One region of the Paenibacillus sp. 01T443 genome, then DNA from elsewhere that is predicted to be linked to it. Evidence: predicted binding sites of a transcription regulator. Region 1 holds the regulator's gene; each other region holds the start of a gene.
What was found. Region 1 encodes LexA, which represses DNA repair genes until DNA is damaged. Its sites were predicted from a motif close to CGAACATATGTTCG; they were not measured.

Region 1 (8,011 bases):
TCTTAACGCAACTTGTGCAGGCGTTTTACCAAGCTCATTTGCTGCTTCCAGCAGTGTATCAAGAATGACGAAATTTTTGTCCGAGGCTCGATTAATCCAGGCGCTCTCGCCTACCTTCGAAGTCATCCGACCTTCCTTAGGTTCTTCTCTGGTATAACGCCCAGTAAGAAATCCTCCGCCAATGGGAGCCCATGGAATAATGCCTACCTTTTCCTCTAAGCAGAGCGACATCATTTCTCGGTCCATTTGTCTGCTTACTAAGCTGTATTGCGGCTGAATGGATACAAAACGGACATAGCGGTTTGCATCGCTACATGCCAACGATTTCATCAATTGCCATGCAAAAAAATTAGAACAACCTATGTAGCGAACCTTGCCTGAGGTAACAAGGTCGTCAAGCGTGCGAAGCGTTTCTTCGATTGGTGTTGCATGATCCCATACATGTACCTGGTACAAATCAATATAATCGGTTTGAAGTCGTTTTAGGCTGGCTTCAACACCATCCATGATATGTTTGCGCGATAATCCCACGCCATTGATATTTTTGGATGTGGTCATCCTTACCTTTGTTGCCAGTACAATATCAGAGCGATTGTGTTTAATCGCTTTCCCGACGATCTCCTCGGAACGGCCGCTTACATATACGTCAGCAGTATCCAGAAAATTGCCGCCTCGGTCAACAAAACGATTGATCATCTCAATCGAATCCTCTTCACTTGTTGTGTTGCCGAAGGTCATCGTTCCCAAACAAAGCTCAGAAACCGCCAGTCCACTTTTGCCTAATAGTTTGTAATTCATCTAATCACCCTTTCTTGGATATTAAATGATGTCTTTAGACAATAATTAATGCTTGATATTATCCTTATCATCCACAATTTCAATCGTTTCAAGCTGTTGTCGAAAATTGTTCTTAAAATTCGTTAAATACTGCTTGCGAAGCTCATCTCTTTCGGCAATTTCCGCATCGGTTAAGCCTTCAGATTTATTTTTACGAGCGAGCTCGTTAATCCGTTCAATTATTTTCGAAAATTCCATACCTTGCTCTACTCCTCTCATGATGAAAAACCACTACTCTATACTTTGACATTTTCGACGATCAGTTGTCAAGGCAAGGCATGTTCAAAACCTATACTTTTCACGTGGAAAATAAGCCTCTGGATTCAATTCCTATCCTCTGAAATGAGATGAATGAGGCAAATCAATCATTTATGCAAAAAAGCTTTCTGAAGCAAGTAGATTTAGTAATCCGCTTGTTCCAGAAAGCATATAGGTTAGTGTTATTAGCAAGCCATTGTAAATATCATTCAAATTATATATTTGGAATTATAAGCTTCTGTCCGGACTTAATCTCTGCTGAATGTAGTTCATTCCGATCCTTAATCAGATATACAACATATCTTATATCATGCTTAGAGTCAGTGAATTGTCTAGCAATCTCCCATAATGTATCTCCAGTACGAACAGTGATAACCTGCTCATCATTTGTTGCTGCTTCAGGAGAGCTCCCTGATGCATCTGTTCCCATCATTAAAAAGCTCGTGAATAATAGGATAAACAAAGCAGAACATACAGTAACCTTAACCGTATGACGCTTTAATAAGCGTACAATTACCTTTGAAAACTTCATTGCTTTGCTTGCTTCCGGCTTATGGATCGTTCTATAAAAGCTTGGACTAGTTATCATTTATCAGCACCCCAAACGTTTGTTCTGTTTTTAGATTACACGAACAGACGTTTGGTGTCAATGAAAAAATGCGAACCTTTGTACTTAAGAACTTATGTTTGTACGAACTCCGGTTCTATGTTATAATTTTTTGCAAACCTACTAATGGAGTGATTGCAGTGTCGAAGATTTCTAACCGACAACATTCGATTCTTGAATTCATCAAGAATGAAGTCCGGGAGAAAGGCTATCCACCCTCCGTTCGAGAAATCGGCGAAGCTGTTGGATTGTTATCCAGTTCAACCGTTCATGGTCATCTTGACCGCCTGGAGAAGAAAGGTCTGATTCGCCGAGATCCTACGAAACCCCGTGCAATTGAGATCTTAGATCAAGAAGGCGTCGATGGCATTATCCCGCTTTCCGTAGCTAAGGTGCCGATTGTGGGCAAGGTTACAGCTGGTGTGCCTATCACTGCTACGGAGAACATCGAGGAGTATTTCCCGCTTCCTGCCCATTTTGTCGGAGACAGCAGCGTTTTTATTTTGAATGTTATGGGCGAGAGTATGATCGAAGCCGGCATTCATGATGGAGATTACGTTATTGTTCGGCAACAGCAAACGGCAAATAACGGTGAAATCGTTGTCGCCATGACAGAGGATGACGAAGCAACAGTTAAAACGTTCTATAAGGAGAAAAATCATATTCGCCTGCAGCCGGAGAATTCCACGATGCAGCCGATTTTACTCCAAAATGTAACGATACTTGGTAAAGTCATTGGACTTTTCCGCGACATACATTAATCGGATTGTAAATGTACATAAAGAAAAGGCTGGATCAGATGCACATGCGTCTTTGATCCAGCCTTTTCTTTGTTCGCTAAGCCCCTTCAACTTTCAACCAATCGTTTTCCTTAAAATTAGGCTGCTGGATGAATGCCTCTCCCAGACAAACACCCAATCAACGTACAATTATCCCGCATAACATACTGTGTACTCAACACGTAAGGAGGTGCATTGAAAAATGTCCGGTTACGTTGGTGGAGCTTTTACAAACACAGGCACAATTTTGGTTCTCTTCATTTTGTTGGTGATTATAGCTTGCAGCTGTATGGGTTTCGGCGGCTACTAATAACAGCCCCTATCCATTCTTTCTCTCTTAGCCTCTCGACTCAAACGCAAAAAGGCCCGTAAATCGGGCCTTTTTGCGTATCCGTTCCGATGAAACGCACAATCATTAACGAAACGTAAACAAGTATTGATCTTCACTTGAGCGCACTAGTAAATAATGATGGGCAAGTTACATAGGCAACCATAGAAGCATAGGCTGATCATATCAAAATAAGTATTGGAGGAGAACGTAATGGCATTCGGACCGCTCCAGCCCCCATTTTATCCCTATCCGCCTTCTTATCCTTATCCGTACCCTTATCCCTATCCTTATCCTTACCCAGAAGTGCTTCCACTCCCTTTTCCTTCGCCTTTTGGCTCTTTTGGAGGACCATGGTGGCATGGAGGGTTTCAAGGAGGCGGCTTCCCTGGAGGAGGTCCTGGCGGCTTTCACGGGGGGCCTCCAGGAGGCTTCCACGGCGGTGGCTTTCATGGCGGACATCGTCATTATTGTAAATAAATCAAATTAAAAGTCTTATCGATTCCAATCGTTCCGGCGGGGAATGTGTAGGTTTAGCCTAAACATCCCCCAGCAATTCGATATCAAAGATGCATCTTACCGAATGAATCCATCAAGAAGCTAACTTTTATCAGCTAGTTTGGCCATTTCAGAAATCATCTTGCTGTCCAAAATGGTTTTTGCATGTCCCGATTTTGCCGCTTGGATCATTGCTAGACCAATTTCCTTTAATGAAATCACATGCTTCGGCAATAGGGCGAGGAGCATTGGATACATCCACTTCAATGCAGAATAGTATCCGTGTGTATTATTTAAACCTTTGGTAGGATGAATGTATCCAGGCCGGAACATATATGCGCCTTTTAAAGGTAGCTGTAACAGTGCATTTTCTGTTTTCCCTTTCACTCTAGCCCACATGCTTTTCCCCCGCTCCGTACTATCGGTTCCACTGCCTGATACATAACAGAAAACCATATCCGGGTTCTTGCTCGAAAGAATACCTGCCATGTATAGCGTCAGATCATACGTCAGATGACTATATTTTTCTTCATTCATGCCAACAGAGGATACGCCTAGACAAAAGAAACAAGCATCGTAGCCCGTTAACTGCATAGCAATGGAATCGATTTGAAAGAAATCCACATGGACAATCTCTTTTAATTTGTTGTGAACAACTCCGCATGGTTTCCGATTGATAACAAGGACCTTTTCAATATCCGGATGAAGCAGACATTCATGCAGCACGCCTTCCCCAACCATCCCAGTAGTTCCTGTTATTATTACATTTAATTTCTTTGCATTTTGTCCCGTCAGTGAGCCTTGGTCAAGCATGCTTAATCACCCAATTCCAATTTCATCTTCGTGTCTCATGTCCCTATAATAAACGATCATTCGGTTAAAAACAAACAATATTCTTAATTGTACGTCGATTACATTTGAACTATACGGCTCGCTTACCAAAAAGAACCGTTGGATAATGTGGTTTTTGTAACTGACCTAATCTTTGACGATCTAGCTTTGGGTACTCATATAATGGTCCATCATATATGACTTGAACGCTCTCATGCACAAGAAAATCATTCGGTGTCACTAAAGTTGATGGACGATCCCACATATGGATTCCGCTGGACTTCAGCGTCTCGGCAACAAACTGCGAGCAGAAATAGGAATGAGCGGGCTGCAAATCCATCTCTAACAATACACCCAACAGCCCAATTAAATTATACCGATACCTATTCTTATCCTTTTCGAATTCGCTAATCACCTTCATTAAGGCCGTTTTTTGATGTTCCGTTACAGCAATCCGTAGCAGCCTGCAGCGAGTTTCCGGAAAATGCCGGAATGTTCCTTGATAAACATCCTCCTTCACAAACCCGGCATGCAAAGGATTATTTACACGCTTTCGTCCGAAACTATAGATTTCTTCTAAATTCTCATCCAATACAAGCGAAGCATGATTGTAAGGGGCACCCGTAAACCCTTTGATTAGTCTAGTAAACAAGGTCCCTGTATCGGTAAGTAATATATATATGCTATCAGTTATCTCGTTATTTAAACTTGTTATTGTCATTCTGCTCATCTCCTGATAACCGTTGTTATATTCATCCGGCAGCCATTCTTAACTGCTCTGAATATAACAATTCGACAGACAAGCGAATAGTACCAACTATGTGTAGTACTGTTTAATCAAAAAAAATCCCTCAACGCTAATCGCGTCAAGGGATGATATTCTTAATATAGAGTCAAATATTGATCTCTTTCCCATTGGTGAACCTGAGTACGGTACATATCCCATTCGATTTCTTTCAGCTCGTAGAAATGGGCAAGCGCGTGATCGCCAAGTGCTTCACAAATGATATCGCTTCTTAGCATTTCATCGAGTGCTTCCTTCAAATCGAGCGGCAAGCTCGGAATACCTGCATCCTGACGTTCTTCCTCAGTCATGATGTAAATGTTCCGGTCCGTTGGAGCAGGCAATGGCAGCTTGTTCTGAATGCCGTCAAGACCAGCTCTAAGCATAACTGCAAGCGCTAGATACGGGTTTGCCGCCGGGTCAGGATTACGTACCTCTACGCGTGTGCTAAGACCGCGTGAAGCCGGAATACGGATCATTGGCGAGCGGTTGCTCGCGGACCATGCAACATAACATGGTGCTTCATAACCAGGGACTAGACGTTTATAAGAATTGATCGTTGGGTTCGTAATGGCAGCCATTGCACGTGCATGGAGCAGTATTCCTGCCATGTAATGACGTGCAGTTGCACTAAGTCCCAGCTTGTCCTTCTCATCATAGAACACATTCGTATCACCTTTGAACAAGGATTGGTGACAGTGCATACCGGAGCCGTTAACGCCGAACAATGGTTTCGGCATAAAGGAAGCATGCAGGCCATGCTCGCGTGCAACCGTCTTAACGACTAGCTTGAACGTTTGGATTTGATCTGCAGCTTTAATGGCATCTGCGTATTTGAAATCGATCTCATGCTGACCTGGAGCAACCTCATGGTGAGACGCTTCGATCTCGAAGCCCATTTCTTCCAGCGTCAGAACGATTTCACGACGACAGTTTTCACCCATATCCATAGGAGCTAAGTCGAAATAACCCCCTTGGTCATTTAACTCCGTAGTCGGCTCTCCGCGTTCATCGGTTTTGAACAAGAAAAACTCAGGTTCAGGACCGACATTCATTGCCGAGTAGCCAAGATCTTCGGCTTCTTTCAAGGCACGTTTCAAAATACCGCGCGGATCGCCGGCGAAAGGCGTACCGTCAGGCATATAAATATCGCAAATCAAACGGGCAACACGATCTTGCGTAACCCATGGGAAAACAACCCATGTGTCAAGATCAGGGTAAAGGTACATGTCAGACTCTTCGATACGTACATAACCCTCGATGGATGAACCATCGAACATCATTTTGTTGTCGAGAGCTTTTTCAAGCTGACTTACAGGGATCTCTACGTTTTTGATTGTTCCAAGCAGATCCGTAAACTGCAAACGAATAAAACGAACATTTTGTTCCTGTGCTATACGTCTAATATCCTCTTTAGTGTAACTCACAGAATCATCTCCTTAGTTTGCGAATCAATGGTAGAAATAGTCCAACTAGCGCTTATTTAAGAAACGAGTCAATTGTCCTTGGATTAGCGATGCTTGACCCGGTCTTTTCTCGAGCAATTGCTGTTTAAGCAATCGGTGCAGTTGTTGATCGGATAACTCGCGACGCTTAACTTCCGATTGCTCGCTTACGATCGTTGCATCATCCGACTCTTTCGAAACCGGATTCATCACTTGCTTAATACCGGCGATATTAACGCCCTTCTCAATCAATGATTTAATTTCCAAAAGCCGTTCTACGTCATTAAACGAAAATAACCGCTGGTTTCCTGCTGTTCTGGCAGGTACGATCAATTCATGCTGTTCGTAATACCGGATTTGGCGGGCCGTTAAATCCGTCAGCTTCATTACGATGCCGATTGGAAATAAGGCCATATTTCTGCGAATATCATCAGCCATGTCGCATCAACCTTCCAGTCGTTCATTTATATGTTCATTCTAACCGTTCCGACGCAAATGTGTCAAGTTATGTAAGGTTTAATCACAATTAAACCACTATCCACAAGACGATATAACGCAGTTAGAATCCCATATTTTGCATGAGCGTAAGTAAGGCCGCCTTGCATATATGCAATGTAAGGTTCACGTATTGGAGCGTCTGCAGAAAGCTCTAGACTTCCCCCTTGAATGAACGTTCCTGCCGCCATTATGACAGCATTCTCATAACCAGGCATATCCCAAGGCTCGGGTACGACATGTGAATCGACTGCAGCCGCTTGCTGTATCCCTTGGACAAAAGCAATCAAATGCTCAGCTTGTCCGAAGCGAACAGCTTGGATCAGATCGGTTCGCGGTTCATTCCATCTCGGCTTCGTTTCAAATCCAAGTTCCTCAAAGAGGGCTGCTGCCAGCACGCTTCCTTTTATAGCTTGTCCAACTAAATGGGGAGCCAAAAACAAACCTTGGAACATCGGCCTGAGCGTGCCTAACATTGCGCCTACCTCGCCGCCGATCCCGGGGGCTGTCAAACGAAAGGCTGCAGCTTCCACCGCAAATGCTTTTCCAGCAATATAGCCGCCAGTTTCAGCCAATCCGCCTCCAGGGTTTTTGATTAAGGAGCCGGCCATTATATCTACCCCAACTTGAGTCGGCTCTAACAGCTCCGTAAACTCTCCATAACAATTGTCAACAAAAACAATGACATCCGGCTTAATCGCTTTGACACGCTGGACGATAGCCTCAATTTCAGAGACCGTGAAGGATGCTCTCCAATCATAACCGCGAGAGCGCTGAATTCCGATAACCTTAGTTTTCACAGTTATCGCTTGTTCAATTTGATTCCAATCAAGTCCGCCATTCTCAAGAAGCGGCACCTCGGAATACTTAATGCCAAAGTCCTGTAAGGAGCCTTGCCTGTCTCCCGGCTTCCCAATTACCTTATGCAGTGTATCATAGGGTCTGCCAGTAACATAAAGCAGCTCATCGCCAGGCCGAAGGACACCGAACAATGCGCAGCTGATTGTATGTGTGCCAGATACGAAATGCGGTCTAACGATTGCTGCCTCTGCACCCATGACATCTGCGTACACAAGATCAAGTATTTCACGTCCGCGGTCATTATAGCCATAACCCGTTGAGCCAGTAAAATGAAAATCACTTACTTTA
Region 2 (8,011 bases), on a different contig from region 1:
GCGGCAATTATGCCAAGACGATGGACAATGCCGTTGAGCTAGTGGCTCTCAAGCTTAAGGAGCGAGGATGGGGAGTGGATCGACTGAAACGTCATTACGATTGGAATGGAAAGATATGCCCGCGTAAGATGTATGACGGCGGTACATGGCTGGGCTGGGTTGCATTTAAAAAAATGGTAGCCACAAAGATGCAGTCGCAAGTGGAGGAGGTGAAACCAAAAATGAAAGCAGAAGATGCGAACAAAATCATTGGCTTCTTGAAAGCCGCTTACGGAACTACTGAGGACAAGGAAGCGCGTAAAGAATATAGCCGACTTGCGAATGAACTACGTGCTGCTAGCGGACAACCCGTCCAATAAAAAAAGCCCTTGACCTTAATTGGTCGAGGGCTTTTTTTCGTTTAAACACTAATTAACTTTTTTCTCTCGTTTACCTCGAAAGAAAAACGTTTTTTAATCAGATCGTTAATCGATCGCGATGAATCCACAAAAGTGATATGTTTTTTAATAACATCAAAACTGTACGTCTCCAAAAGATCAATTAAAGCCGAGTTAATAAACGAGGATGAGACGCTGTCGACTCCTTTAAAAGAAACCTCGGTGGAATTTCCAGCTGTTAAGTTGTCATTTATTAATTTTCTTATTACGTCACCGTCTGAATTGGAATAGCAACGATCGATGTGATCAAGTACCACAATCACTCCCATATGAATTCCTCCTCTACATTTTCGATGGTATCAGTACGGAACTGGATATCTAATAGTGTTCCTGGATAAAAGCCTTCCACGTTTTCGTAAGAAATATCCATATTACCAAAACCATCATTCTTACAACACAGTATACCATGATTAGAGTGTATGTAAACCTCGCCACAGTTATTTTTAACCACATTATGTAATAACAAATCTAAGCCTGCACCTCTATTTCGAGGTGTGGTCTTAGTAGTGAAGCCTTCACGTATAGCCATCTTAATGGCCTCACCATCTGATAAAAAAGGGTGTAATTTTTGAATGTTAAACGGAATGCCTACACCAAAGTCGGAAATGGAGAGTGTTACTTTATTTTCATTCGGATAGTGTTGGATAAAAACACTACCTTCATGTTCGCTTGAGTGATCCTGTATATTGTTAAAAATTTCTTTCAGTGCAGTCTCTATATCAGCTAGAGATTTTTTGGTTAGGAATAACTTTTTAGAGAGCCAAGTCATAGCATTACTTAAATATTGAAAACTATTCGAGTAAGCAACGTTCGCTAACGGTAATGTTGTTGGACGTAATTTAGAGGAAGGATCCAAAGTTTCGTGTAAGTAATGATGAAAAAACATGGAATCATCTAAAAATGCCATTGGACAACTTTTTTTTGAGCGGTCAGGGAAATCATATTTGAAAGTGACTCTTGTCCCGTTTCGTCTTAGTCTACCAATAAGGTTACTTAAGACAGTTATACCAACTGGGAGAATGAATTTCAGGGTGGTGAAATCAAAGATAATATGATTTGAACGGGGGTTCATATCTGCGTCGATGGTCTCATCAATAAATCTATACATTGATGTTTTTGTAAATTTATTGGGGAGATAGATCTCCATGCTATCAAACTCCTATTTTAGACTATTTGCACAAGTCTACTATAAAAGTCGTATTTTGGCGATACACCGAGATATATAAGACACTGGTTAAATGCACTATAAAATTTAAAACAATTGAAATAAGAACATTTGTTTGGTATAAATATAAGAACATACATTCGCACAGGGGTGAAGGTCATGCTTGAAAATTATTTAGGCCAGACAGTACAGATTATCTATAATGATCGTAATCGCAATATATCCATTCGAACGATACAAATTCGTTCAATTAAGGACGGGAGGCTTAAGGCTTATTGTTTTACTGCAAAGGCCCTACGTATTTTTAATGTAGAAAACATTGTAGACGCGGAATTGGTGAAGCCTAATGCCTCGTGAAAAAGTAATCATGCTAGCTGACTGCCAATCCTTCTATGCCAGCGTAGAAAAGATGGAGTATCCCGAGTACCGCGATAGACCTTTAGTTGTTGCAGGTGATCCTGAGCGACGATCCGGAATAATATTAGCCGCCTGTCCGATAGCAAAATCGTTTGGTGTTACTACTGCAGAACGGATTGGTGATGCTCTAGCCAAATGCCCTAATTTGATAATAATTAAACCGAGAATGCAATTATATATCGACATCTCGTTGCTCATTACGCGCATTTATCAATCTTATACAGACCTCGTTGAGCCATACTCGATCGATGAACAGTTTATAGATGTGACTGGATCGTTGCGGATGTATGGTTCTCCTGAAAATTTAGCTCATCACATACAATATAGAGTCCAGGCTGAAACAGGAATATATACGCGGTTTGGAATTTCAGAAAATAAGATTCTTGCAAAGACAGCCTGTGATAATTTTGCAAAGAAAAATGAATCAGGTTTGTATATATTAAGGAAAGATAAGCTACATGAGTCACTGTGGACATTGCCTATTGAGAAAATGTTTATGGTAGGCAGCCGGATGAACCGGCATTTCAATTCAATGGGACTGGATACAATCGGAAAGCTAGCTACGACGCCTCTAGATAAGCTCAAGCAAATGATGCAAAGGAAATTTGGGAAGAACTCTGATGTTAACGCAGAAATGTACTGGCGTATAGCAAATGGTATAGATGACAGTCCAGTTACGCCGGGCACACATGAAATTGCACCAAAGTCTGTCGGTCATATGATGACCTTACCTCGAGATTATTGGCGGCTAGAGGATATAAAGATTGTTTTGCTGGAGCTAACGGAATTGGTATGCCAGAGGTGTCGGGGAAAAGGTTATATGGGCCATGTTGTTTCGGTAGGTTGCATGGGGGCGGATTATGAACGTCCTACGGGGTTTAGCCGCCAAATGAAAATGGACGATCCATCAAACGTCACAAATCAGGTGTATCGTGCTGCTGTGGAGGTACTGAATAAACATTGGGATGGGCAGCCAGTTCGCAAAATTGGTATCAGCCTCTCTCAATTGGTACCTGATGATCAGTACCAAGTGTCCTTATTCGATCCACATAGGGAAAAGGTAATGGCTTTAGAAAAGGCTACAGATGCGATAAAACGAAAGTATGGCGATTCTATAATATTAAGAGCAGCATCACTTACCGAGGCGGGCCAAGCGCGTGATCGTTCATCCAAAATAGGGGGACATTATAAATAATTGAGGAATGATCTCAAAAAACAGAACGACAAATGAACGACAAATTAATTTTATAGAGACTCGAGATAACTAAATACCCTTGGTATATAAGGCTTTAAACAAAAAATCGGGCACCCCTTGCGGGGTGCCCTTTTCATGGGAGAGGAGAAACCGGACGAAGAGCTTATGGGGAAACGTAAGTCTTCTCCGCGGTTGTCTACGACATCTTGCGACGCCGATAAGGTTATTTTGTCCTTTTATATGGTAAATATACACGATTGAGATAAAAAATTTAATGTTGTACTTAAAGCAGCAATAGACTCTCAATTTTTACGCGGGTCTTCACTTTATTATGAAAGGGATTCTATGGTACGATAGGCGGGAATGAGATAGAAGGGGGCAATTGCAGTGAGAGTCATTGCGGGCGAGGCCAAGGGCCGCACGCTTAAGGCTGTGCCTGGCATGAATACGAGACCGACAACGGACAAGGTAAAAGAAGCTATTTTTAGCATGATTGGTCCTTATTTCGATGGCGGAATGGCGCTGGACCTGTTCGCAGGTACGGGTGGTTTGGGTATTGAGGCTTGGAGCAGGGGAATAGAGCGTACGGTTTTCATTGATCGTGAGAAAATAAGCATCGACATTATCCGTCACAATGTTCAAACGGCGAATATGGGGAGCGCTGCTGAAATTTATAGGAATGATGCGGAGCGCGCATTGAAAGCGCTAGCGAGGCGGGGACAGAGGTTCCGGCTTGTTTTTCTTGACCCTCCATACAAAATGATCACGATGGACAGTTTGATGGCTCAGCTTATGGAGAATGAACTGCTGGAACCTGACGCCATTATTGTAGTCGAGCATGATGCTTCGCACCGTTACCCGGAGCAGATGGAGCATTTTGACCAATTAAAGTATGCAAAATACGGCGATACGGCAGTTACAATCTATCAATTTAACAGCTTAGAAAGCCATGACGGAAATGAGGCCGATGTTCATGAATAAAAAAGAGCGCGTAGCGGTGTATCCTGGTACTTTTGATCCTGTAACCTATGGTCATTTGGATATCATTCGCAGATCTGCTAAGCAATTTGACCGGCTGATTGTAGCCGTTTTAAATAATTCAAGCAAAAATCCGCTGTTCAGCGTCGACGAACGTAAGGCGCTTCTTACTGAGGTGACTAGTGATATTCCAAATGTGGAAATTGACAGCTTTAGGGATTTGCTCGTCCGTTTCATGAAATCACGGCAGGCGAATGTCATCATTAGGGGGATTCGATCGGTTACCGATTTCGAATACGAGCTGCAGCTAGCTTCAACAAACCACCTGCTCGATGCTGAAATCGATACCATGTTCATGATGACGAATCCAAAATATTCCTATTTAAGCTCCAGCATCGTGAAGGAGATTGCACAATTCCACGGTGCTGTGCATGAGCTGGTACCGCCCGTCGTTGAGAAGCAATTGCGTGAGAAATATAAAACAAAGAGCATAACTTAACTCCGGAATATTCCATTTTTCAAATTAAGCTTTATACCGATTTATTGGTTTGCGAAACGGAAGAAGGATTATAGAAACAAATAACCCGAGCAGTGCAAGCAGGAGACAAGCCGAGAGCGAGAATTGCCATAACAACGGAAGCTCGCCGGCTTTAATGACGACTGCGACCGTATGTTCCGGCAAGAATGATTCAGCGTTGACAAAGGCTGGCAGAGCCCCAGGGGCCAGAATAGGACGCAGAAGCGATAGAGCGGGCTTCCAAAGGAGCAGCATGAACAGTAAGGCGTGCAAGGCGTGTACGACGCGCCATACGACGAAAGGGAACAGCTTGAGATCGGTACCTGTTATGGAATAACCAGCCTGAAAAATGCCGCTAAGTCCGCTCCATGCAAGGACGGCAGCAATAGCAGCGGCATTGCTGAGCGTTCCGGTACCAGGTGCATCCCAAATAGCAGCCGAATAAGCTCCCAGATGGCCTTCGAAAAAAGCCTGACTTATAAAACTAAGCCCAGCCTTATCCAGCAGCGGAGAGAGAAGCGGTTCCGATAATTTAGCAAGAACAGCTGCAAAGATCATAAAGCCGCCAATCATCATAAGCTTCTGAACGCTGGCTGTAACGGCATCGCCAAGCGCTTTCCCAAAGCTTCGGCCATCCTGCTCCCTGCCGAGGCGAAGCGCCTCTGCTGAGCGCTGCAGGATACTGCTCCGATTCTCTTCCGACTTAATTTCAACAGCTTGGTTATTCTCTGTGTCATCTTTGGGCCGAACCAGCGTCATGAAAATCATCACCCACAGGGCTGAGAGCCATACGGCTGCTGCAATGATAACACCGACTATTGGCTTATGCAGGAAGCCTGCGCCGATGACCACGAGCATAAACAAAGGATTAGGCATATGGGCAAGGGCGAGCAGGCGTTGGCCCTGTTGTTTTGTCACGAGGTTTCTTTTGCGCAGGGAGGATGCCGCATCTGCACCAGCGGGATAACCTCCCATCCAGCCTAGGACAATAGCAAGCGACGCTTCCCCAGGAAGCTTGAACAACCGGTTCATGAGCGGCTGCAGCAAAGAGCTGACAGCGTGAGCGAGGCCAAACGAGGCAATAAGCTCGAATAATACTAGAAACGGCAGCAGGCCGGGAAAAACAATATTCCACCACACGGTAAGTCCTTGTAGGGAGGATTGGAAGGAAGCATCCGGCTGAAGGATGATGGCTACGACAAGCAGGATGGACAGGAACGCTAACATAACCGTTTTAGCCAATGCTACACAACTCCTTTATTTTATTGGGAAAATAAGTGTAGGGTCACATGGTTCGCAGACGAATGTCATGAAGAAATGGACAATCGTATACGTTAATTAGTACGCATGTTTGTCCATGGATAGACCAAGTGTCACGTTTTGCCCGGCAGGACAGCAGGATTGAGAACTCAATAAGAAATGAATAAATTGCTTGATCGGGGAGTGGCGGATGCGAAAGCAACGAACAGATTTGCGCAGAATAGCGATGGTCGTTGCAGCGACTTCAGCTTTGATGTGGGTGCTGTTATATGCTCCAACGCCTTATGTGGTTTATGAGCCTGGAATTGCAGTCCCCGTTAAGCCGATGCTGGCGATTGAAGCGGGAGACGAGCTTGGTGATGGGGATTTCTTGCTCACAGCAGTGAAGCTAACGGAGCCGAACTTGCTGAATGCCATCTCGGCTATGTTGAACTCGAATAAAGAGGTGCACCCAAAACGGGATGTGCTTAGGGGATATACGAAGGAGCAATATGCAGAAAGGCAGCAAGTGATCATGCAGGGGTCTCAAAATAATGCTATTGAAGCAGCGTATCGTTTTGCCGGTGTGTCTTATGAGAGCAAGCCGAATGGCATGGTTGTCTCCGAAGTTCTAACTGATGCGGCTGCGGGTGAAGTATCCTTTCAGGCTGGTGATTTGCTGCTAGGGATCCATGGTGAAAAACCTTCACGTAGCACAAATGAATTGCTTCAATCGCTGATAGGGATTAGCGGTGCTGCTGAATCCGTTGCTTTCGATATTGTAAGAAATGGCAAGCAACTTCAAGCAGTCGTTTCGGCGGATCGCTTTGTTTCAGTGAAGACAAACGTGAAGCTTTTGGATGCGCTCGGCATACGGAGTATAACGGAGCTGCACGTGCTGGAGCCGGCGAATCGCGATAACCGGATTACCATAACGGCCGATGAGATCGGAGGCCCGTCGGCTGGACTTGTCTTTGCGCTGCAAGCTCTGGATTTGCTTACGAAGGGTGATTTATCGGGCGGCAGCCGCATCGCGGCAACGGGTACCCTTGCGGTTGATGGCAAGGTTGGGGCGATCGGCGGCATTAAGCAAAAAATAGTCATCGCAAGCGAAGAAGGCGCCCAGCTGTTTCTGGTGCCTTCTGACAATTTCGAGGAAGCCGAGGCGAAAGTGAAATCGCTTGGCTCCTCGACAAAGGTTGTAAGCGTATCTTCGCTCCAGGAAGCTGTGGAACAAATTGGAATTTTCCAGTCAGAGGCCGGGAAGTAGCAGCCATGCAGATTTTTACTTCAACGAAGATTCAATCACGACCGGTCTTTCCGTAAAATCCCGGAACATCGATTGGACATTCGCAACTCCTGGAACGCCAAGCATATAAACACTGCTGGCCTGGGTGTCAAGCTCGAGGAATCGAAACGGTTTTGGAGGTCTTGCAGCGCTAAGCAGCACGGGAAGCTTGGCTGAATTTCGCATGCGGCGCAATAAATGCTTGCCTTTTTCGGTAAAACCAAGCACTCTTATATATTCAACACCCGCAGCGAGCTTATCCGAGCTGAAATCTTCTTTGCGATGTCCTAGCAAGATAGCGAGAAGTGACCGCTGCAGCTTTGTCCGCGTGTAGCGCTTGGTTTTCAATGCTGCCAGCAGGTCGTCGAAGCTTCTAGAGGCAAGGCTAGGCAGGGCATTGAGGATGCGGTGTTCCAAGCCTTCGTTAATCTCATGAAAATCCGCCAGTTCATTTGGCGAACGGGTTACGATCGCATGAAGCAAGGCGTTCGTGAAGGGCTGCCAACTGATCGGGCAGCGGCCTGAAGACCATTCCTCCTGCAGGATACGCAGCGTAGTCTCAGGAACGTATGCGCGCGCGTCTTCAAGTGAGCGTTGTTCGAGCAGCAGCTTACGAATCGCAGTCGCGCTAGCGATCTGGCTGTCTGACGGTGTTTCCTGATTATATTGCGCTTTCTCGCGAGTGATGGTGTAAGGCGCCATTTGGCACTGCAGCCGTTTTAAGGCAAGCAAATAATGGAGGCCTAACGTGTGGTTCGGCAGAGCAAACGGGAAA
Region 3 (8,011 bases), on a different contig from region 1:
ACGAAGCTTTTCGTTTAATAGCGCATAGAGGGAAAAATGGGGCTATAGCTGCTTTTGACACGTGTATGGGCATGTATTATACTTGTTGAGATAGCTTTACAGAAGGATCTGGGGGATACATAGATGAAAGTAAGCACACATGCAGTCACTCAAGGTTGCTTAGCAAATGGTCCGCATCTGGAACGCAATTCCGGATTCATTTACGAACAAAAGGTTCGCGTAACGCACACCTATGAGTTAGATCGATCTAAGGAGGGAATTGCGTGAATCTGGCGAACCGCATTACCTTAGCCAGAATATTTTTAGTGCCGATTATTATGTTTTTTCTGCTTATCAAAGTGGATTTGGGGTCGTTTAGCATTTCAGACTTCTCCATTACATACAATCAAATCGCAGCGGCACTCATTTTTATTGTGGCGGCAAGTACAGACGGGTTAGACGGTTACATAGCGCGCAAGAACAAAATCGTAACCAACCTCGGCAAACTGCTCGACCCATTGGCAGATAAGCTGCTTGTTGCAGCTGTCCTTATTTCACTTGTTGAAATGGACAAGCTGAATGCTTTAATAGCAATAGTTATTATTAGCCGTGAATTCGCTGTAACGGGACTTCGTCAAATCGCGCTCTTAGAGGGCTCCGTAATGGCTGCCAGCACATGGGGGAAATGGAAGACGGCGATTCAAATTACAATGATTATTGCGCTTTTGATCAACAACTTCCCATTTAATTTCATTGATTTTCCTTTTGATGTCATCGCAAGCTGGATAGGAGCCGCAATCACGGTATACTCAGGCATCGATTATTTCTTGAAGAACAAACATTTGATTCCGGTAGAATAACGTTAAAGCATCTTTCCGTTCAACGGAGGGATGCTTTTACTTATATTGCTCTGGGCATATCTACATTTGACGTAGAGGGGATTTCGAATAATGAAAGCAGAAATCATAGCGGTCGGTACAGAACTGCTGCTCGGCCAAATCGTAAATACGAATGCGCAGTTTTTGTCTCAAAAGCTTGCGGGATTAGGCGTTGACGTTTATTTTCAGACGGTTGTCGGTGACAATGCCGGGAGGCTGCGGGAAGCGATTGAAATTGGGCGAGGCCGAGCGGATCTACTTGTTTTTACGGGTGGACTTGGTCCGACACAAGATGATCTTACGAAGGATGTTTTAGCAGAATATTTAAACCGCAAGCTCGTTATCCATGAGCCTTCTATGACTCAAATCAAGAAGATGTTCAGCTCGCGCGGCATTCATATGGTGGAGAGCAACCGTCGCCAAGCCTTGATGATCGAGGGTAGTGATCCATTAGAAAATACAACGGGCTTAGCGGTTGGTAACGGTTTATCCGTAGATGGGACGCTGTACTTGCTGCTTCCGGGTCCGCCGATGGAAATGAAGCCGATGATGGATGGAGCGGGCGAGCTATGGCTTCGTTCTTTGCTGGGAGAAGCGAATCCGCTTTATTCGCGTATATTAAAGTTCGCAGGTATTGGAGAATCGAATCTTGAAGCGAAGCTAATTGATTTAATTGACGGTCAGGTAGATCCGACTATCGCTCCTTACGCGAAGGAAGGCGAGGTTTCCATAAGGGTTTCGACAAAAGCAAGCTCTGCCATCGATGCCGATCGGAAAATAGATGAAAGCGTAGAAAAGATAAAGGAACGAGTTGGAGAGTTCTTGTATGCACAGGAGGACGTACCGCTCGAGGTTGAGGTTGTACACCTTCTGAGAGCCTCAAGGCGCAAGCTGGCGAGTGCGGAAAGCTGCAGTGGGGGTTTATTGGCCGAGCTTATTACAAACGTTCCTGGGAGCAGTGGAGAGTATGTAGGAGGAGTGGTCACTTACACCAATATAATGAAGCATCACTTGCTAAGCATACCGATGACTCAGTTAGAAGGCGAGGGCGCGCCCGGTGCGATCAGCGACTCGACTGCGGCTTTAATGGCGGAGCGGGTAAGAGAGCTTTCGGATGCTGACTTTGGCGTATCCTTGACAGGAGTAGCCGGACCGGCGGAATCCGAGGGCAAGCCTGTTGGTCTTGTTTACGTAGGCATTTCGGTGCGGGGAAAAGCTACCGAAGTTTTTACTTTGAATTTAAGCGGCGGCAGAAGCATGATAAGGCTTCGCGCCGTGAAAGCAGCATTGTACCGATTATGGCTGGCGCTTCAGGCGGATAAAGGCGAATAAATGGGCATTGCTAACGGAGAGGGAGGTTTGGCTCCAAGCGCGGGCCATTCCATAATGACAAATATAGTCAGGATTTAGTTTTCAATAAGTATCGTGAAATTTCGACTTATTAAAATAAATAATGTTTGTCAATTGCGGGCCAGCCCGTTATAATTAAAGTTAGTTATCGGAAGAACCGTGGCGAAGAATACTTTGCCGCGGTTTTTTTATGTCCATTTGAGGGGGCGAAGCGAAAAGGCGAATGTATGTTCGAAAAAATGCTTGTCAACCCGTCAGAAAAAAGGTATCATAACATTATAAATAAAGAAGGATGTGAGTTTCTTGTCGGATCGTCGCGCTGCACTAGAAATGGCTTTGCGTCAAATTGAGAAGCAATTTGGTAAAGGCTCCATCATGAAATTAGGAGAATCCACACACATGCAGGTAGAAACCGTGCCTAGCGGTTCACTTGCTCTAGATATTGCATTAGGAATAGGCGGCTTGCCGCGTGGACGTGTTATTGAAATATATGGACCGGAATCATCAGGTAAAACAACTGTTGCGCTTCATGCGATTGCAGAGGTTCAACGAATTGGCGGACAAGCTGCCTTTATCGATGCGGAGCATGCACTAGATCCGCTTTATGCTAGTAAGCTTGGCGTAAATATTGATGAGCTGTTGCTTTCTCAGCCGGATACAGGTGAGCAAGCATTGGAAATCGCTGAAGCGCTTGTACGCAGCGGCGCGGTTGACATTGTCGTTATTGACTCCGTTGCTGCACTTGTACCAAAAGCGGAGATCGAAGGCGACATGGGTGATTCGCACGTTGGTCTTCAAGCTCGTTTGATGTCGCAGGCTTTGCGTAAGCTTTCGGGTGCAATCAGCAAATCGAAGACGATTGCTATTTTCATCAACCAATTGCGTGAAAAGGTTGGCGTTATGTTTGGTAACCCTGAGACAACGCCAGGCGGACGCGCTTTGAAGTTTTATTCCAGCGTACGACTAGATGTGCGCCGTATTGAGACGTTGAAGCAAGGTAATGACATGATTGGTAACCGTACTCGTATTAAAGTCGTGAAAAACAAGGTAGCACCTCCGTTTAAACAAGCTGAGGTAGACATCATGTACGGCGAGGGTATTTCCAGAGAAGGTACTCTTGTCGATATCGGCGTAGAGATGGATATCGTTCAGAAGAGCGGAGCATGGTTCTCATACAATGGCGAGCGTCTGGGCCAAGGCCGCGAGAATGCGAAGCAGTACTTGAAGGATCACAAGGATGTTGCAGAGGTTATCGAGAAGCAAATTCGCGATGCGAGTAACCTGTCGGCAGCTGCAACTCAGGCGAATTTKAAACCTGATGAAGACGACGAAGAGTTCGAAGATCTGGAATAAAATGATCTTATAGCATACGTATCCATGCTTCGCCGCCCTGTTAGGGGCGGCGAAGCTGTGTTTAGAGAGGATGTACGCTGTGGCTTACAGTGACCCTAAAAACGAAGAAGAATGGATGATCTTATCGGTTCGTCTTGATAAGAAGGAAAGAAAATTATATCATCTCTTTGCCGAGTCAGAGGAACCGATATTATCTGTACATGAAGATATATTAATTCGGTTTCGTTTGACGAAGGGGCAACTATTAACGGAGGTCCAAATCGAAGAAATACGAATGGAAGATGAACGTTACCGTGCCTACGTGCTGGCAATCGCCTATTTAGGAGCTAGACCGAGAACGAGAAAACAAATCGAGCAATATTTAAACCGCAAGCTGTTTGAGTCAGACAATATTCAATATGCTCTGGACCGTTTAGAAAAGGAACATATTGTGGATGATGAACAATATGCACGTCAATTTGCGGCTGGAAGACTTAAGAACAGACTGAAGGGTCGACGCTTTATCCAGCAAGAGCTGGCGCAGCGAGGCGTGTCGAAAGAAGCCGCTGCAGAGGCGATCGATGCATTGGACCATAATGTTGAATTAGCGTCAGCGAAGAAGGCCGCAGAGAAGAAATGGCGCTCCTTAAAAGGGGAGCCGTTTGAGAAAAAGCGCAAGCTTATGGGGTATTTAATGCGCAGCGGCTTTCCAGGAGATATCGTGAAGGAAGCCATAAAGTCGATAGATCTGATTGGTGAAGATGACGCATTCGAGGAAGTTGATGGGCTTTTGCTTGACAATTGATTTTACGAAAAGATAAAATGAGGTTGTATTCCTTCATTATTGAATCAATTTTCCTTCCAAAAGTTGATTCAATACGATTATTTTCGTCAAATTAGTAATTGTTGAAACGGTTTGAAGCCGGTTGAAAACCTAATATCATCCCAAGCAGTGCCTTGGTGTATGCAACAAGGAGGTGAACAAGATGCCTAATGAGGTCATTTGGATCTTGATCTGTCTCTTTGTTGGCGCAATTTTCTTTGGGATTGGTTATTTTATTCGAAAGTCGATTGCCGAGGCCAAAATTTCAAGCGCTGAGCAAGCTGCAATTGTAATCGTAGAAAATGCGAAGAAAGAAGCGGAAGCTCAGAAGAAAGAAACCGTGCTAGAAGCAAAAGATGAAGTCCACAAACTTCGTTCCGAAGCCGAGAGAGACATTCGTGAACGTCGCAACGAGGCTCAACGTCAGGAAAGACGTTTACTCCAAAAAGAGGAGTCGCTGGATAAAAAGTTAGAAGCGCTAGAACGCAAAGAAGAAACTGTAGCCAACAAAGAAAAACGGATCGAAGAAACGCAAGAGCAGATCGATTCCATTTACAAGCAGCAGCTGAGTGAATTGGAACGTATTTCGAGTCTGACAACGGAAGATGCCAAATCGATCATTTTATCCAATGTTGAACAGGAAGTACGACATGAAACAGCACAGATGATTAAAGAGATCGAGCAGCAAGCGAAAGAAGAGGCCGATAAGAAAGCCCGTGATATTATTTCACTAGCTATTCAGCGCTGTGCGGCAGATCATGTGGCTGAGACGACGGTATCCGTCGTAACATTGCCTAATGAAGAAATGAAAGGCCGCATTATTGGGCGTGAAGGCCGTAATATCCGTGCTTTGGAAACATTGACTGGTATCGATCTAATTATCGACGATACACCGGAAGCGGTCATTTTATCAGGTTTCGACCCGATAAGACGCGAAATTGCCCGCACTTCTTTGGAAAAGCTTGTGGCTGACGGTCGTATCCATCCTGCCCGCATTGAAGAAATGGTTGAAAAATCTCGTAAAGAGGTGGACGAGCGCATCCGTGAATACGGTGAGCAAGCTACTTTCGAGGTTGGCGTTCACAGCTTGCATCCGGATTTAATCAAGATTTTGGGACGATTGAAGTATCGGACAAGTTACGGTCAGAACGTGTTGAAGCACTCCATGGAGGTTGCTTACTTGACTGGATTAATGGCAGCAGAGCTTGGCCAGGATGTTACATTGGCGAAGCGTGCAGGTTTGCTGCATGATATCGGTAAAGCATTGGATCATGAAGTGGAAGGCTCACATGTAGAAATCGGTGTTGAACTTGCTAAGAAATACAAGGAGCATCCTGTCGTTATAAACAGTATTGCTTCTCATCACGGGGATACGGAAGCTACTTCCGTAATCGCGATGCTCGTAGGAGCGGCTGACGCATTGTCCGCTGCGCGCCCTGGAGCTCGCCGTGAAACGCTTGAAACGTATATCAAACGACTGGAGAAGCTTGAAGATATCTCTGAATCGTTTGAGGGCGTAGAGAAATCGTACGCGATTCAAGCTGGCCGCGAAGTGCGCGTCATGGTGCAGCCAGAAAAAATCGACGATACAGAAGCTTTCCGTCTTGCACGCGATATTACGAAGAAAATCGAAAGCGAGCTTGATTATCCGGGACATATTAAGGTAACGGTCATTCGAGAAACACGCGCGGTTGAATATGCGAAGTAATCAACAATAAAATATCAGCTTTTCAGAAAAGTGGCTGCTTGTTAGCCACTTTTCTGTTTGCAGGCGCATAAAAAAAGGAAGTGTATTCACATGAACGTATTATTTATCGGAGATATTGTAGGAAACGTAGGCAGAAGTGCTTTAAAGCGAGTGCTTCCTGCACTTAAAAGTAAATATAATCCGCATATTATTATTGCGAATGGCGAGAATGCCGCTGCAGGCCGCGGAATAACAGCAACCATTGCCAAGGAATTTTTCGAATGGGGCATCCATGGCATCACAATGGGTAACCATACGTGGGATAATAAAGATATATTCGAGTGGATTGACGAGGAGCCGCGTCTAGTACGTCCGGCGAATTATGCAGTAGGCGCTCCTGGTCAAGGTATGGCTTTTATCAAAGCCGCTGGAAAGCAGCTTGCGATCATCAATTTGCAGGGACGCACATTTTTGCCGCCAATTGATTGCCCTTTCCGCAAGGCGGATGAGTTGATCGAAGAAGCAAAAGAGCAGACGAACAATATCCTTGTTGATTTTCATGCGGAAGCGACTTCTGAGAAAATCGCAATGGGCTGGCATCTGGATGGCAGAGCCTCAATCGTGCTTGGAACACATACGCATGTCCAAACGAATGATGATACGATATTGCCCGGCGGGACAGCTTATATCACGGATGTTGGTATGGTAGGTCCTAAAGAAGGCGTGCTCGGCATGGAGCGAAATGCTGTTTTACATAAATTCATTACACAGCTGCCTGTCCGTTTTGTAGTGGATGAAGGAAAATGGCATCTGCATGCGATTTCCGTTCAAATTGACGATGCAACGGGGCAAGCGCGGAAAATCGAAAAAATACGCCTTACGGAAGATGAATGGCTTTTGATGTAACGCTTAGAATCTTTGAAAAGTTCCGACAATTCAGAACTGTTTGTGAATTGACGGAATAAAAGCAGGAATTTTTTAATCTCCCCCGAATACTATTTAAAAGTGGAATCCATCCAACAGTCCAAGGGGAGGTTCTTTTTATGGATGTATTAAAAGTTTCAGCAAAATCCAATCCAAATTCCGTTGCAGGTGCGCTAGCTGGCGTTCTTCGTGAACGTGGTGGTGCGGAACTGCAAGCCATTGGAGCTGGTGCGTTAAACCAAGCAATCAAAGCCGTTGCGATTGCTAGAGGATTTGTCGCTCCCAGCGGGGTGGATTTAATTTGTATTCCGGCTTTTACTGACATTGTTATTGACGGGGAGGATCGAACAGCAATCAAATTGATTGTTGAACCTCGGTAGCAAGTCCAAGAGGCGGAAATGAATAAGCCAATTGGATAAAATGAAATGATTCGCCTGTTTACGTCGTAGACAGGTTTTTTTGCTGTGAGTCATACGAATGGTGAGGTGCGTGTATGAAAGTAATAGATTTTCATTGCGATGTGCTCTGCAAACTGCTAATTAATGAAAAACTTACTTTTCAAGCCAGCAAGCCTGGCAGTTTAGATGTTACATACGAGCGTTTAAAGGCGGCAGGGACGATTCTACAAACTTTTGCGATCTATATTCCGCAATCGATGAACGGGCGTTTAGAGCCTATTCTGGAAAGCGTGGATCGATTTCACCAAATGGTATTAACTTGCGAGGACATGATGTGGATTCGGACGGCTAAGGATTTGGACTTCTGTATAACAAATGGAAAAATTGGAGCGCTGTTGTCGCTTGAAGGTGTTGACGGTCTTCAAGGGCAAATGCCCCTGCTTCGCATATTGCATCAATTAGGAATCCGCGCTGCGGGATTAACTTGGAACCATGCTAACTGGGCTGCAGACGGCGCGATGGAGCCGAGAGGCGGCGGATTGACGAGTTTAGGCAAATTATTAGTAGAAGAATGCAATAAATTGGATATACTATTAGATGTGTCCCATTTGTCAGAGCGTGCATTCTGGGACGTTGCTGA

Region 2: AC1DLI_RS14505 (DNA polymerase IV) is a predicted target of LexA. The motif match lies at 1,732-1,745, and genes of this name have one in related genera.
Region 3: recA (recombinase RecA) is a predicted target of LexA. The motif match lies at 2,428-2,441, and genes of this name have one in related genera.

Annotation. Positions count from the first base shown of each region.
Region 1 is NZ_JBFTPE010000001.1:93,793-101,803, forward strand. It holds gene AC1DLI_RS00440 (aldo/keto reductase) at 1-798, opposite strand, end outside; gene AC1DLI_RS00445 (DUF896 domain-containing protein) at 844-1,035, opposite strand; gene yneA (cell division suppressor protein YneA) at 1,310-1,684, opposite strand; gene lexA (transcriptional repressor LexA) at 1,843-2,463, shown strand; gene yjcZ (sporulation protein YjcZ) at 2,684-2,791, shown strand; gene AC1DLI_RS00465 (hypothetical protein) at 3,023-3,289, shown strand; gene AC1DLI_RS00470 (NAD-dependent epimerase/dehydratase family protein) at 3,410-4,120, opposite strand; gene AC1DLI_RS00475 (hypothetical protein) at 4,230-4,859, opposite strand; gene glnA (type I glutamate--ammonia ligase) at 5,021-6,349, opposite strand; gene AC1DLI_RS00485 (MerR family transcriptional regulator) at 6,395-6,805, opposite strand; gene AC1DLI_RS00490 (methionine gamma-lyase family protein) at 6,868-8,011, opposite strand, start outside.
Region 2 is NZ_JBFTPE010000008.1:158,451-166,461, reverse strand. It holds gene AC1DLI_RS14520 (peptidoglycan recognition protein family protein) at 1-359, shown strand, start outside; gene AC1DLI_RS14515 (STAS-like domain-containing protein) at 401-706, opposite strand; gene AC1DLI_RS14510 (ATP-binding protein) at 697-1,584, opposite strand; gene AC1DLI_RS14505 (DNA polymerase IV) at 1,949-3,214, shown strand; gene rsmD (16S rRNA (guanine(966)-N(2))-methyltransferase RsmD) at 3,602-4,195, shown strand; gene coaD (pantetheine-phosphate adenylyltransferase) at 4,182-4,691, shown strand; gene AC1DLI_RS14490 (nucleoside recognition domain-containing protein) at 4,716-5,951, opposite strand; gene AC1DLI_RS14485 (S16 family serine protease) at 6,160-7,218, shown strand; gene AC1DLI_RS14480 (nucleotidyltransferase) at 7,234-8,011, opposite strand, start outside.
Region 3 is NZ_JBFTPE010000008.1:37,142-45,152, reverse strand. It holds gene pgsA (CDP-diacylglycerol--glycerol-3-phosphate 3-phosphatidyltransferase) at 264-839, shown strand; gene AC1DLI_RS13905 (competence/damage-inducible protein A) at 930-2,189, shown strand; gene recA (recombinase RecA) at 2,511-3,560, shown strand; gene AC1DLI_RS13895 (regulatory protein RecX) at 3,640-4,344, shown strand; gene rny (ribonuclease Y) at 4,526-6,070, shown strand; gene AC1DLI_RS13885 (TIGR00282 family metallophosphoesterase) at 6,161-6,955, shown strand; gene AC1DLI_RS13880 (stage V sporulation protein S) at 7,093-7,353, shown strand; gene AC1DLI_RS13875 (dipeptidase) at 7,467-8,011, shown strand, end outside.